DNA from 2 places in the Variovorax sp. GW821-FHT09D04 genome. Region 1 is predicted to be linked to the other one. Evidence: predicted binding sites of a transcription regulator. Region 1 holds the regulator's gene; the other holds the start of a gene.

Region 1 (5,286 bases):
AGGTGAAGCTGCTGGTGCAGGTCGAAGCCGTGAACGTGCAATGAACCCATCCCCCACCGGAGCCCACTCATGACCGACGCCCACCTCCTGTCCCTGCTCGGCATTGCCGGCGCCATGGCCGTGGGCGCGATGAGCCCCGGCCCGAGCTTCGTGATGGTGGCGCGCACCGCCGTGGCCTCGCGCAGCGACGGGCTCGCTGCCGCCCTGGGCATGGGCGCCGGCGGGCTGGCGTTCTCGATCGCGGCGCTGGCCGGGCTGCAGGCGGCGTTCCTCGCGGTGCCGGGGCTGTACCTGGCGATCAAGGCCTTCGGCGGCGCCTATTTGATCTACCTGGGCTTTCGCATCTGGCGCGGCGCGCGCCAGCCGCTCGCGATCACGCCCGACACGGACGCCTCGCCCCGCAGCCAGGGCCGCAGCGGACGCACCTTCCTGCTCGGCCTGGCCACGCAGATCAGCAACCCGAAGACGGCGGTGGTGTACGCGAGCATCTTCGCGGCCTTCCTGCCGCGCGAGGTGCCGCTGGTGCTGGCGCTCGCGGTGCCGGCCGTGATCTTCTGCATCGAGACGGGCTGGTACGCGATCGTCGCGCTGGCGCTGTCCTCGGCCGCGCCGCGCGCGGCCTACCTGCGCTACAAGACCTGGATCGACCGCGCGGCCGGCGGTGTGATGGGACTGCTGGGCCTGCGGCTGGTGTGGTCGGCGGTGCGCGGCACCTGAGCCGCTACAACAGGCTCTCGGGCGTGAGCGGCGACAGCAGCTCGAGCATGGTGCGGTCCCAGAAGCCCGAGTCGGGCTCTTCGTGCAGCACGGTGGTCTTGCCGCCTTCCTCGCTGACCCATTCGATGCGCCGCGAGCCGACTGCGCCCGCATCGGCGCCTTCAGCAAAGCGCAGCCGGTAGGCGCCCTGCTGCTTGAGCACGTCGAGCAGCTTCAGGGTCTGCTGCGCCATCTCGGGGCTGCGGATGAACAGGCCGATTTCGGTGTTGTGGATTTCGGAGCGCGGATCGAAATTCATCGAACCGACGAAGAGGATGCGCTGGTCGATCACCGCCGACTTGGCGTGCAGTCGCCCCACGGACGTGCCGAACAAGCCGAGGCGCACGCTGCGCCGCGTGCGCGCGGAACTCAGCTCGTGCAGCTCGGCGCCCAGCGCCAGCATGTCGGCGCGGTAGCGGCGGTAGGCGGTGTGGACCAGCGGCTCGTCGGTGGCGGCGAGCGAGTTGGTGACCACGCTGATCTTCACGTTGCGCCCGCGGATCTCGCGCATCACCTCCAGCCCCGACGCGCCCGGGATCAGGTAGGGCGAGACCAGCGTCACCTCGCTGCGCGCGCGGCGCATCTGCTCGACCACGTTGTAGCGCACGCTGTCCACGTCGAGCAGCGGCACGCCGCCGTACGACGCGGTCTTGCCGATCACGCGGTCGGGCGAATCGGCATACGCCTCGGCGGTGCTCCAGATCAGGCCCAGCTTGCCGGCGTCGAGGTCGTCGGCCACCGGGCTGTAGCCGAGCAGGTCGTTGGGCGCAGGTTTGGGCGGCGGCGGCGTGGTGTCGGGGCCGGTGGCGGCGTCGAAGCGGCGCTGCAGCTCTTCGCGCGGCAGGTCGGTGTGCACGACCGCGCCGATCGGGCGCACATGCGGGCTGTTCCAGTACTGGTCGAACAGCACGCCCAGTCGCGGGATCAGCGCGCCCGTGACGAAGGTGTCGAGGTCGATGAAGTTCGGGCCGGTGGTGCGGCGGAAGTACTGGTTGCCGATGTTGCGCCCGCCCGCCACCGCCATCGCACCGTCGGCGATGAAGAGCTTGTTGTGCATGCGCCGATTGACGCGGCTGAAGTCGAACAGCGACGCGGTGAAGCGCTTGAGCAGGCTGCCGCGCCCGGCCGGGAACGGGTTGAACAGGCGCAGCTCCACGTTCGGCGTGGCGGCCAGGCCGAGCAGCAGCTCGTCTTCGCCGGACGTGTACAGGTCGTCCATCAAGAGACGCACGCGCACGCCGCGCTGGGCCGCATCGCGCAGGGTGCGCAGCAGGTAGCGACCGGTCTCGTCGTTCTCGATCTGGTAGTACTGCACGTCGAGCGTGCGCTGGGCGCGGCGCGCCAGCTGCAGCCGCGTGTCGAAGGCGAAGTCGCCGCCGGGCATCAGGCGAAAGCCGCTGAGGTCGGGGTCGGGCTGCGAGGCCAGCGCGATCTTGCCGAGCGCGGTGTCGGCCGAGACGGCGATGGCCTTGGTGGGCGGGCGCGGTGCCTCGTCGGGCAAGGTGGCACAGCCGGCGAACAGCGATGCAGCCACGAGGGCGAAGACCCAATGCCCCCAGCGCGACAGCAGGCGACGGGTCATCGTGGGCTTTCTACAGAGCCTTGCGCAGGTTGGCCGGTGCGATGCGCAAGGCTTCGCGGTACTTGGCGACGGTGCGGCGCGCGCACTCGATGCCCTGCTCTTTCAGCATCTCGGAAATCTGGCTGTCGGACAGCGGCTTCTTGATGCTCTCGGAACTCACGAACTGCTTGATCAGCGCGCGCACTGCCGTGCTCGACGCGTTGCCGCCGGTCTCGGTGCCCAGCGCCGAGCCGAAGAAGTACTTGAGCTCGACCGTGCCGAAGGGCGTTGCCATGTACTTGGCGGTGGTCACGCGCGAGATGGTCGACTCGTGCAGGCCCAGTTCGTCGGCGATCTCGCGCAGCACCAGCGGGCGCATGGCCAGCTCGCCGTGCACGAAGTAGCTCTTCTGCCGCTCGACGATGGCGTTGCTCACGCGCAGGATGGTGTCGAAGCGCTGCTGGATGTTCTTGATGAACCAGCGCGCCTCCTGCAGCCGCTGCGACAGCGCCTGGCTGCCCTCGCCCTTGTGCGACTTGAGCGCACCGGCGTAGATGTCGTGCACGCGCAGGCGCGGCATGACTTCGGGGTTGAGCATGACGCGGAACTTCACGTTCGTGCCGCGCCCGGTCTTGGTGACGATCACGTCGGGGATGACGATGTTGCGTTCGACGTCGACGAAGCGGCGCCCCGGCTTGGGTTCGAGCCGCGCAATGATCTGCAGCGCCGAGCGCACCAGCTCTTCGTTGGTGCGCGTGAGCGTGGCCAGGCGCTTGAAGTCGCGCCGCGCGAGCAGCTCCATCGGCTGCTTGCAGATCGCGATGGCGGTCTTGCGGATGAGCGCTTCGGCCTCGGTCTCGTCTTCGCTGGCGAGCGCCTTCAGCTGGATGCTCAGGCATTCGCCGAGGTCGCGCGCACCGACGCCGACCGGCTCCAGGCTCTGCAGCAGGCCCAGCGCCACCTGGAAGTGGTGCACGAGGTCGTCGAACTGGTCGTTGTCGTCGCCCGCCAGGCCCGAGGCCAGCGCGGGCAGCGAGTCTTCGAGGTAGCCGTCGTCGTTGAGCGACTCGATCAAAAAGCGCAGCGCGGCGCAGTCGTTTTCATTGAGCCGCAGGCTCAGCGCCTGGCGGTGCAGGAACGACTGCAGCGACTCCTGGCTGCGCGCGAGTTCGGTGGCGTCGGCACGCTCGTCGTCGCCCAGGTTGTTCTGGCGCGCGGGCGCGTCGCTGCCCCACTCGCTGTCGTCGGGCGCCATGTCGACGGTGCCGTCGCCTTCCCAGTCGGGCTCGCGCTCGGCGATCTCGGCGGCGGGGCCGTCGGTGTCGGGGGTCGAGGTGGTGGTGTCGCTGGAGGTGGAGGACGTGCTGGCGGCGGACGGCGTGAACTCGGCCTCACCCTCGCCCGCGTCGTCGCGCGGCACCGGCGCGTCGGCCGTGTCCAGCCCGAACTCCTCGCGCGCCGCTTCTTCCGCGGTGCGCTCGAGGAACGGGTTCTCGTCCAGCATCTGCTCCACCTCCTGGCTCAGTTCGAGCGTGGAGAGCTGGAGCAGGCGAATGGACTGCTGCAGCTGTGGCGTCAAGGCCAGATGCTGCGAGACGCGAAGGGACAGCCCTTGCTTCATGAGGAAATGGCTCCCCCCCAGGCTGCGCGCTTCGCGCTACGCCAACCCCCTACCGGGGGCGGGCCGGCCGCTTCGGGCGGCCGTGCGCGGCGGCCCCCGCGAGGAAGCTCCGCGCGGACGGCGGCCACGATGATCCTTGACCCTCGCCGCACGGTCACATCCGGAAGTGCTCGCCCAGGTACACCCTGCGTACCTCGGCGTTGTCGACGATCTCCGAGGGTGTGCCTTGTGCCAGCACGTGCCCGTCGCTGATGATGAACGCGTGATCGCAGATGCCCAGCGTCTCACGCACGTTGTGGTCGGTGATGAGCACGCCGATGCCGCGCTCTTTCAGGAAACTGATGATCCGCTGGATCTCGATCACGGCGATCGGGTCGATGCCGGCGAAGGGCTCGTCCAGCAGGATGAAGCGCGGCTGCGTGGCCAGCGCGCGCGCGATCTCGACGCGGCGGCGCTCGCCGCCCGACAGCGCGAGCGCGGGCGAATCGCGCAGGTGGTCTACGCGCAGGTCGGCCAGCAGGTCGGCCAGGCGCTCTTCGGTGTGCTGCTTGGTCAGCGGCATCATGCGGCCGTTGGCGTCGGGTTCGCGCTGCAGCTCGAGCACGGCGCGCACGTTTTCCTCGACCGTGAGCTTGCGGAAGATCGAGGCCTCCTGCGGCAGGTAGCTCAGGCCCATGCGCGCGCGGCGGTGGATGGGCATGTGGGCGATGGGCTCGCCGTCGATGGTGATCTCGCCGGCGTCGGCGCGCACCAGCCCGACGATCATGTAGAACGAGGTGGTCTTGCCCGCGCCGTTGGGGCCGAGCAGTCCGACGACCTCGCCCTTTTGCACATCGAGCGAGACGTCTTTCACGACCGTGCGGCTGCCGTAGCTCTTCTTGAGGCCGCGCGCCACGAGGCGGCTGCCCGGAATGCCGTCGGCGGCCTGGGTTCCTGCGGTTTCGATCACTTGCGCCCTTCCCCTTCGGTGCCGCCCAGCGTGGTGCTCGGGCGCAGCCCGGCGCCGGGCGCGGGGGTGGGCGCCGGAGCCGCGGGCTTCTTGCCGCCGGCCGCGGGTGCGGAGCCGGGCGCCGCCGGGGCCGGCGTGGCCTTCGGCGTGAGGATGGCCTTGACGCGACCGCCGCCGCCCGCCGAGACGCCGGCGTTCGGCGGCACGAGGGAACCGTTGACGGTGTAGGTGTCGTTGCTCTGGTCGTAGACGATCAGCGCGCCGCTGCTTTCGTCGTTGGCCGTGGCGCCGATCAGCCGGCGCATGACGGCACGGCGGATGAACTTGACGTTGTCGGCGCGGCTGTCGTACTCGATGACTTCCGACTCGCCCTCGATCCACTCGTCGCCGGCGTTGCGC
Region 2 (5,286 bases), on a different contig from region 1:
AGCTATGTGGCCTTCATCTGGGCGCTCAAGCTCCAGATCCAGGTCTGGCCCACGTTCATTTCGGGTTGAGGAGCACACCGCCATGGAACTGTTCCACAACCTGGCGACCGGCTTCGGCGTCGCCTTCACCTTCACCAACCTGCTGTACTGCCTGGTCGGCTGCATCCTGGGCACGCTGATCGGCGTGCTGCCAGGCATCGGCCCGGTCGCGACCATCGCGATGCTGCTGCCCGCCACCTACGCGCTGCCGCCCGTGTCGGCGCTGATCATGCTGGCCGGCATCTACTACGGCGCCCAGTACGGCGGCTCGACCACGGCCATCCTGGTGAACCTGCCCGGGGAGTCGTCCTCGGTGGTCACCTGCATCGACGGCTACCAGATGGCAAGGCAGGGCCGCGCAGGCCCTGCGCTGGCTGCGGCCGGCCTGGGCTCGTTCTTCGCGGGCTGCGTCGGCACGTTGATTCTTGCGGCCTTCGCGCCGCCGCTGACCGAGCTGGCCTTCAAGTTCGGCCCGGCCGAGTACTTCTCGCTGATGGTGCTGGGCCTGATCGGCGCGGTGGTGCTGGCCTCGGGTTCGCTGCTCAAGGCGGTGGCGATGATCGTGCTGGGCCTGCTGCTGGGCATCGTGGGCACCGACGTGAACTCGGGCGTGGCGCGCTTCAGCTTCGACATTCCCGAGCTCACCGACGGCATCGGCTTCGTGGTGATCGCCATGGGCGTGTTCGGCTACGGCGAAATCATCGGCAACCTCTCGCAGCCCGACGACGAGCGCGAGGTGTTCACGCACAAGGTCAAGGGCCTGTGGCCCACCAAGGACGACTTCAAGCGCATGACGCCGGCCGTGCTGCGCGGCACGGCGCTGGGTTCGGCGCTGGGCATCCTGCCGGGCGGCGGTGCGCTGCTGGCGGCCTTCGCGGCCTATGCGTTGGAGAAGAAGATCAAGATGCGCCCCGGCGAAGTCGCCTTCGGCAAGGGCAACATACGGGGCGTGGCCTCGCCCGAGTCGGCCAACAACGCCGGCGCGCAGACCTCCTTCATTCCGCTCTTGACGCTGGGCATTCCGCCCAACGCCGTGATGGCGCTGATGGTGGGCGCGATGACCATCCACAACATCCAGCCGGGCCCGCAGGTGATGACCAGCAACCCCGAGCTGTTCTGGGGCCTCATCGCCTCGATGTGGATCGGCAACGCGATGCTGATCGTGCTGAACCTGCCGCTCATCGGCATGTGGATCAAGCTGCTGACGGTGCCCTACAAGTTCCTGTTCCCCGCCATCGTGCTGTTCTGCGCGATCGGTGTGTACTCGACCAACAACAACACCTTCGACGTGTGGATGGTGGCGATCTTCGGCTTCATCGGCTACCTGTTCCTGAAGCTGCGCACCGAGCCGGCCCCGCTGCTGCTGGGCTTCATCCTGGGGCCGATGATGGAAGAGAACCTGCGGCGCGCGCTGCTGCTGTCGCGCGGCGCGTGGAGCGTGTTCGTCACGCGGCCGCTGTCGGCGGGCCTGCTGATCGCTGCAGCCTTGCTGCTGGCCATCGTGCTGTTGCCCGCGATCAAGGCGAAGCGCGAAGAAGCCTTCGTTGAGGATTGAGCTGGAGGCTCCTTCCAGGAACACCGCGGAACCGGCTTTGCCGGGCCGCTGGTGTTGCCCCCGGTAGGGGGTTGGCGAAGCGACACGAAGTGCGCGAAGACTGGGGGCGAGCCTGTTGCTCCAGGGGCTTTTTTATTTCAGGAACGCGTCGTAGGCCGTTTTCAGGATCAGCGCACTCACCACCACGATGAACACGATCCGCACGAAGCCCGCCCCATGCTTCAGCGCCACGCGCGTGCCGACCAGGCTGCCGGCCACGTTGGCCACGGCCATCACCAGCCCGTAGTGCCACCAGACGTGGCCCTTGGCGGCCAGCAGGATCAGCGCGGCGGCGTTGGTCAGGGTGTTGATGACCTTGGCCGAGGCCGAGGCGTTGAGGAAGTCGTAGCCCATCCAGCGCACGAACAAAAACACCAGGAAGCTGCCCGTGCCCGGCCCGAAGAAGCCGTCGTAGAAACCGATGGTCAGGCCGATGGTGCTGGCCGCCAGCGTCTCGGCGCGGCCGCTGAAGCGCGGCGCGTGCAGCCGGCCCATGTCCTTGCGCGCCAGCGTGTAGACCAGCACGCCCAGCAGGATGACCGGCAGCGCCCGGCGCAGGAAGTCGCCCGGGAAGACCGTGACGGTCCAGGCGCCGAGCATCGAGCCGCCGAAACCCAGCAGCGCGGCCGGCCACATGGCGCCCCAGCGCATCTGCACCCGCTGGCTGAACTGGGCCGCCGAGGCCGCCGTGCCCCAGATGGACGCGCTCTTGTTGGTGCCCAGCAGCGTGGCGGGCGGCGCGCCCGGAAACACCGCAAAGAGGGCCGGCACCAGGATCAACCCGCCGCCGCCCACGATCGCATCGATAAAACCCGCGAGCAGTGAGGCGCCCGTGACCACCAGCATTTCCATGCGGACGATTGTCTCACCGGAATCGCTATCGAAACGATAGCTGTGGTGGCCGGTACGGGCTGGCCAAGAGGCTTATTTGGCTTGGAAGAAAGCACCCGCGTCCGTGCTGTGAACGGGCAAAAAAAAGCGCCGACCAGCGGCGCTTTTCAAATATCAGACAGGCATCTCGTACGGAGCCTTTGAAGAATGTTCTTGTTGATCGATCGGAAGCTTGTCTCCTCGGACCCTCGGCAGTACGAGCAGGGCCCGTCGCGAGTGCGCAGATTGTGCAAGCGCGCACCCGCCCGGTGCATTAGGAATTACCCGCTTCGTGTTACTTCGACCCTCCGGTTGGGAAACCAAAGTGTTTCAGTCAGTTAACAAGATGGCATGACTCGTGCACACAGGCCTCTTGTCCACCACTCCAAGAAGAAACGGTCATGGCCCTGCTGGCACCCCAAGCCTCCCTGAACGCGGCCGACACCGCCTGGATGATGACCTCGACCGCGCTGGTGCTGCTGATGACGCTGCCCGGCATCGCGCTCTTCTATGCCGGCATGGTGCGGCGCAAGAACGTGCTGGCCACCATGGCCGGGGTGGTGGCGATCGCCGCCGTGGTCTCTCTGACCTGGTTCGCGCTCGGCTACTCGCTGGCCTTCACGCCCGGCTGGCCCTGGCTGGGCAAGCTCTCGCGCATCGGTTTTTCGGGCTTCGAGTACCTGAAGGAGGCCGGCCAGGTGGCCGTGAGCCACGTGGCGCCGAACGTGCCGGAATCGGTCTACGCGATGTTCCAGCTGAGCTTCGCGATCATCACCACCGCGCTGGTGCTCGGCGCCTTTGTCGAGCGCATGCGCTTCTCGGCGCTGCTGTGGTTCGCGCTGCTGTGGAGCGTGCTCGTGTACGCGCCGGTCGCGCACTGGGTGTGGGAGCCGGGCGGCTGGCTCGCGCAGATGGGCGCGCTCGACTTCGCGGGCGGCTCGGTGGTGCATGTCAACGCGGGCATCGCGGGGCTGGTGTGCGCCTATGCGCTCGGGCCGCGCCGGGGCTACGGGCGCGAGGCCTTCGAGCCCTACAGCCTGGCGCTCACCATGACGGGCGCGGGCCTGCTGTGGGTGGGCTGGTTCGGCTTCAATGCCGGCTCGGCGGTGGCGGCCGACGGGCGCGCCGGCCTGGCCATGCTGGTGACGCACATCGCGGCGGCGGCTGGCGCCATGAGCTGGATGATCGGCGAATGGATCGTGCGCCGCAGCCCCTCGCTCTTGGGCCTGTGCTCCGGCCTCGTGGCTGGGCTGGTGGCGATCACGCCGGCGGCCGGCTTCGTCACGCCGCTGTCGGCGCTGGCCATCGGCGCCATCGCCGGGCTGGCCTGCTACTGGGGCGCCACGGGCCTGAAGCACCTGCTCGGTGCGGACGACTCGCTCGACGTGTTCGGCGTGCACGGCATCGGCGGCATCGTGGGCGCGCTGCTCACGGGCGTGTTCGCCGACCCGCGCATCTCGGGCGCGGCGGGCAATGTGCTGACGCAGGCGATCGCGGTCGCCAGCGTGGCGATCTACAGCGCGGCCGGCACGGCCATCGTGCTGTTCCTGGTGCATGTGCTGGTCGGATTGCGCGTCGACCCCGAGAGTGAACTGGCGGGCCTCGATCTTGCTCAGCATCGTGAACACCTGGGAGCCTGACCACCCGAGGGAGACGCCATGCCATCCATGTCCGAAAGCGAACGCATCGCGCTTGCAGCACGCCTTCACGTGGCACTGCGGCGAAAGCACGGGCGCGTGACCGACACCGAATGGATGGCCACCAATGCCGAGTACGCCGCCGAGATCGTGCGCATGACGCGCCAGCACGCCGCCGAGACGAAGGACGACGAACTCGACCAGCTCGCCACGCGGCTCGAGCAGGCCATGGAACCGCTGGCCCGCGCCGCACGGCTGGCAGCGCGCCAGCCCGACGGCCTGCCGCCCACGCCGCCGCCGCGCTACGTCGGCGGCCTGCGCTGACGACGCTTCAGTTCGCGGCCAGCGCCGCCTTGCGGATCGACGCCAGCGTGCTCGCGGGCGTGATCGCCTCCGGGTCCAGCAGGCAATGCAGGATCGCCGGCTTGCCGCTGGCACGCGCACGCGCGAGTGCGGGGCCGAATTCTTCCGTCGTGGTCACGCGTTCGCCGTGGCCGCCGAACACCTCGGCGTAGCCGCGGAAGTCGGGGTTCTTCAGCTGCGTGGCGCTGATGCGGCCGGGGTAGTGCTTTTCCTGGTGCATGCGGATCGTGCCGTACATGCCGTTGTCCAGCAGCACCACGAGGATCGGCAGGCCGTACTGCACGGCGGTGGCGAACTCCTGGCCGTGCATCATGAAATCGCCGTCGCCCGCGAACACGACCACCTCGCGTTCGGGCCACAGGCGCTTGGCGCCGACGCCGGCGGGCAGGCCGTAGCCCATCGAGCCGCTGGTCGGCGCGAGCTGGCTCGCGAACGCGCGGAACGGCCAGAAGCGGTGCACCCAGGTCGCGAAGTTGCCCGCGCCGTTGCAGAAGATGGTGTCGGCCGGCAGCACCTCGCGCAGGTGCTGCATGACCTCGCCCATCTGCAGCGGGCCGGGAATGCGAATCGCGGCCGGATCGCTCCAGCGCAGGAAGTCTTCGCGTGCGGTCTTCGTCTCGGCCTGCCACACGGGCGGCGACGCCGGACGCAACGCAGACACCGCTTCGGCAAACGCCTGCGGCGTGGCGTGGATGCCCTGCGTCGGGCGGTAGAGCTTGCCGAGCTCGTCGGCATCGGCGTGCACATGGACCAGTGCCTGCTTCGGCTGCGGGATCGCGAACA

The links. The regulator sigma-54, encoded in region 1, starts transcription at its own class of promoters, with help from an activator protein. The targets are predictions, from matches to a motif close to TGGCANGNAANCTGCTTT.
Region 2: AC07O4_RS26705 (ammonium transporter) is a predicted target of sigma-54. The motif match lies at 2,851-2,868, and genes of this name have one in related genera.

The regions. Positions count from the first base shown of each region.
Region 1 is NZ_JBWKPA010000014.1:66,389-71,674, forward strand. It holds gene AC07O4_RS29030 (YceI family protein) at 1-44, shown strand, start outside; gene AC07O4_RS29035 (LysE family translocator) at 70-717, shown strand; gene AC07O4_RS29040 (phospholipase D family protein) at 722-2,338, opposite strand; gene rpoN (RNA polymerase factor sigma-54) at 2,349-3,938, opposite strand; gene lptB (LPS export ABC transporter ATP-binding protein) at 4,093-4,887, opposite strand; gene lptA (lipopolysaccharide transport periplasmic protein LptA) at 4,884-5,286, opposite strand, start outside.
Region 2 is NZ_JBWKPA010000011.1:100,561-105,846, reverse strand. It holds gene AC07O4_RS26720 (tripartite tricarboxylate transporter TctB family protein) at 1-69, shown strand, start outside; gene AC07O4_RS26715 (tripartite tricarboxylate transporter permease) at 83-1,594, shown strand; gene AC07O4_RS26710 (sulfite exporter TauE/SafE family protein) at 1,727-2,485, opposite strand; gene AC07O4_RS26705 (ammonium transporter) at 2,905-4,143, shown strand; gene AC07O4_RS26700 (hypothetical protein) at 4,162-4,464, shown strand; gene AC07O4_RS26695 (thiamine pyrophosphate-binding protein) at 4,472-5,286, opposite strand, start outside.